2 regions of the Mucilaginibacter sabulilitoris genome follow, and region 1 is predicted to be linked to the other one. Evidence: riboswitches for the same ligand, from Rfam matches in the RefSeq annotation. Region 1 holds a riboswitch; the other holds the start of a gene.
What was found. A riboswitch is a leader RNA that binds a small molecule or an ion and turns the genes downstream of it on or off. The one in region 1 is predicted to bind S-adenosylmethionine.
Positions count from the first base shown of each region.

Region 2: linked by a shared signal. The riboswitch ahead of SNE25_RS18925 (TlpA family protein disulfide reductase) and the one ahead of SNE25_RS18495 (O-acetylhomoserine aminocarboxypropyltransferase/cysteine synthase family protein) in region 1 are both predicted to bind S-adenosylmethionine.

Region 1 is NZ_CP139558.1:4,279,690-4,281,896, reverse strand. Features, by position in the region: gene SNE25_RS18495 (O-acetylhomoserine aminocarboxypropyltransferase/cysteine synthase family protein) at 1-1,182, opposite strand, end outside; SAM riboswitch class I at 1,434-1,544, opposite strand; gene SNE25_RS18490 (trans-sulfuration enzyme family protein) at 1,835-2,207, opposite strand, start outside.
Region 2 is NZ_CP139558.1:4,395,683-4,397,889, reverse strand. Features, by position in the region: gene SNE25_RS18925 (TlpA family protein disulfide reductase) at 286-855, opposite strand; SAM riboswitch class I at 979-1,086, opposite strand; gene SNE25_RS18920 (GH92 family glycosyl hydrolase) at 1,363-2,207, shown strand, end outside.

The DNA of each region.
Region 1 (2,207 bases):
TTGCTGATGCGTGGTTGCCGATGGCTGAATGATCAATGTTTTGGCATCACCTAAATTAGCCAGGTGACTTACTAATTGTAAACTGTCGATAAAGTTGCTTGCCTGTTGTTTATCGCCTTTAATTTCAAATGACAATACACCACCAAAACCATTTTTTAAATATTTTTTGGCCAATACATGGTATGGAGATGACGGCAGGCCAGGATAATTAACCGAGACCACTTGCGGATGCTGTTCCAGCCATTTAGCCAGCTCAAGTGCATTATCAACATGGCGCTGTACACGTAATGAAAGTGTTTCCAAGCCCTGTATATTCAGCCATGAATTAAACGGAGCTTGCGCCGGACCAAAATCACGTAGCCCTTCTACACGGGCCCGTATAATGAATTGAATATTGCCAAATGGCCCGCCAATACCAAATACATCAGAAAATACAAGGCCGTGATAGCCTTCTGATGGCTCTGTAAATTGCGGAAACTTGCCGTTTGCCCAGTTGTAATTGCCACCATCAACAATTACACCGCCTATTGTAGTACCATGACCGCCTATCCATTTGGTAGATGACTGCACAACAATATGTGCCCCATGATCAAGCGGGCGAAACAGGTATCCTGCTGCCCCGAAAGTATTATCAACTATTAAAGGTAAATCGTGCTTTTTTGCCAAAGCACCCACTTTATCAAAATCGGCAATAGTGAAACCTGGATTACCTACGGTTTCCAGGAATATAGCTTTGGTTTTATCGTCAATTAAAGTCTCCAGACTTTCGGCAGTATCATCTTTGGCAAAACGAGCCTCAATACCCAAACGCTTAAAGGCAACTTTAAACTGATTATAAGTACCTCCATATAAAAAAGGAGAGGTTACAAAATTATCGCCAGCTTGCATTATATTATTTAAAGCCAGAAATTGCGATGCCTGACCCGAAGCCGTGGCCAATGCTGCAACGCCACCCTCTAAAGCCGCTATCCGTTTTTCAAAAACATCAGTAGTAGGGTTCATGATGCGGGTATAAATATTGCCAAATTCTTTTAGCGCGAAAAGGTTGGCACCATGCTCGGCATTATTAAATACATAAGATGTGGTTTGATAAAGCGGAACAGCCCGGGCGCCGGTAGTTGCATCAACTTCCTGACCGGCATGTAATTGTAAGGTTTCGAATTTTAAATTGCTGGCAGACATAATAGTACGTTTTTAAGGTGTTTAATTAAATTTTTTTGATGATCTGATGGACTTTGGCAATTCCGGTAATGATCTGTACCGGTTTTAAAACACGTGCTTTTCGCAGTTGAAAAGATTGAACGCGTTTGGTCAATCAACAGCAGCAACACATACAAATACAGCCAATATTGAAGCTAATATTTTGTATAGTACCGTTTGAGGTTTCAGAAATGTTGCTTGTAGAAATTTTAACTAAACTTTTCATGGTTATAAATTTATATTCCCCGGGGTTATTTTCCGGGACAGGAATTGGCACCTTCTTCAAAATTGAAGGGTTGCCAGCGGGTCGCTGAGCCTGATCTCTCGCCGCTTCTTTATAAATCAACACCCGAACTATTGCGGAGAATTGATCATGGTATTACTACCAAATAATGTTTCAAAGATAAGCGGATATTAATTAAAATACCAAATTAAATTTTATATTTAGGTTAAAGGCGAAGGGTTAAGGGTAAAAGGGCTATCAAATTTTGAATAATGAAGGGAAAAATTAAACAATATTGAACATCGAACACCGAATATCAAATGATGAATTAATAAAAGAAAATGCTATTTCGATATTCAAAATTCAGCATTCAATAGTCGACATTAAAAACCTTTTATCTTACCTTTCGCCTCAGGACAACGCCTGATCCAAATCAGCTACCAAATCGTCGATATGCTCTAAACCCACAGATACCCTAAGCAAATTTCGTGGTGTTTTGGTATCAGGCCCCTCAACAGTTGCCCGGTGCTCAACCAGGCTTTCAACTCCGCCAAGGCTTGTGGCCCTGGTAAATAGTTGCAGTTTATTTATTACAGTGCGGGTGTGTTCTTCATCGCCTCTAACAATAAAAGATAACATTCCTCCAAACGCCAGCATCTGCTCTTTGGCAATAGCGTACTGTGGATGAGACGGCAACCCCGGATACATTACCTTTTCAACTCCCGGATGTTTTTCTAAAAACTCCGCTAACAACTGTGCATTATGCACATGGCCCTTAACCCGG
Region 2 (2,207 bases), 120 kb from region 1:
GGATACTGTCTTTTAAAAATTGTAAAGGTTTTAATTGCTTGTTGAATACTATACAAGGCTAACTTGCAATTAGCCTAACAGCATAGTTTTTTTTAACAGCAACAATGCATGGTTTGCATGCATGTGGCAGAAGTATTACAGGTGGTAGATTTTGTAAAATTACGGATGTTTAAATAGGTTGTTTTAAAAATTGTACTTTGTGTTTTCATGTACTGGTTGTTTATATAAAGATTTTTGCAATGCTGGTTTTTATAAAGCAAAGCTATAGCGGGCGTTTTTTGTTTTTTAATTTACTCGCGCGTTTTTATTATTTATAAGGTTATCAATAACTTTAAGCATAGAGGCAAATTCCTGTTCATCGTACAGGCGGGTGAGGTATACAATGCGGCCATCCCGGTCAATCACTACGTTTCGGGTAACCCCGCTTTTTTTATCGGCAAAGCGCCCAAAAATATTGGCACCCGGGTCAAGCGCCACGTTATAGGTTATTTTCATGTCCTTTTGAAACTTCTGCACTTTTTTAAGTGGTTCGTCTCGGTCAACACCAATAAGTACAAGGCCCTTGTTTTTGTAAGCGTTCCATACCTGTGCTTGCAGGTGTGGCATTTCCTCGCGGCATACACTGCACCAGCTGGCCGTAAACTGAAGTATCACCACTTTACCACGCAGTTGTTTTAACGATGTTTTGGTGCCATCTGTTAATGCGAATTCAAAATCATTGGGAGCTTGTTCACCCGTTTTAACCAGGTAACCGCGATCATTTAAAGCCGGATTATTGCTATTAGCCGTCTGGGCTTGCGTGGTAATGCTGGTAATCAGGAATAAATAAATTATAAGTAAAAGTTTGTTGTTCATTGAATTTATTTTTGACAGGTAATTATATAATTACACTCATCATTAAAAAAATATTAACTGGCATTCAATTAAACAGAAAGGGAGGGTATAGCAGAAACCGTCATTTGCGGATATGTGGTTATATCATTATCTGTTCTGCAATTTTGCAGATAGGAATTAGCACCTTTATAACTATGTGTACAGGTTGCTAAGACATCACAGGGCCTTTCCCTCAGTCTTTCTGGATAATCAAAAATGAAATAAAGAACGATTTCAGATGCAAATATGTAAATAATTCTACTAATTCCATAGAATTTATATCAATTACCAAACAGAATTCCGGTTTTGACAATAAAATGGCATAAGCCGATCTGTTTTGTTTGCTCATTTATGGCATATATAAGCTTAAAACGCATGTAAACGATTAAGTAAAAAAATCAAATGTTTTTATAAATATGATCTTAAAAATTAGAGATTTGCCCTTAATCTTGTATTAAGACCGTTCACCAATTATATCTTCTGCTGATTATGCAATTTAAACGCAGTATTTATCTGTTAGGATTACTGACCTTTTTATGTGGAAATAATTTTGCGCAAACCAAGGGCGCTCAACAAACACGGGATGAAGTGGATTATGTTAACCCACTTATAGGCACAGCCATTAAAGGTTTTGGCAAGGGTTTGTTGGAGGGCAACGGCGGCGGCGGCACTATGCCTTGTGTTAACGTACCGTTTGCCATGACCAACTTTGTTGCCCAAACCCGCGAAAACAAAATGAGTTACATGGTTTATCAATATGAAGACAACTCGGTTATAGGGCTTACTGCCAGTCACCAGCCCACAGTTTGGATGGGCGATTACGGTTATGTTTCGGTAATGCCGCAAGTAGGCAAACTCAGGGTTTTGCCAAAAGAACGTGTGCTGTCATTTGACCATAGAGATGAAGTTTCCAAACCTTACTATTATTCAGTTAAATTAAAAACTACAGGTGCCGATAAAATTAAAGCCGAGATTGCCGGCGCCAATACTTGTGGTATGTTCAGGTTTACTTTCCCCAAGGCAGATCAGGCACATATTATCATCCAGGGGATTAACCTTAACCCGGCACTTAAAGACTGGGCTAATGATTACACGGCAAGAATAAAAAAACTGAAAGGTTATGTTTATGTAGATACCGTGAATAACGAAATAACCGGCTATAACCCCGACCGGCAATCGGCACAGTTAGGGCCCGAACTAAAGAATTTTAAAGGTTATTTTGTTATCAAATTTAATAAACAGATTAAAAAATATGGTACCTGGGATAAGCAGGTGATCAATAAAGGCAGCCATGAGCAATACGGCACGCGAATGGGTGCTTTTATTTCCTTCCG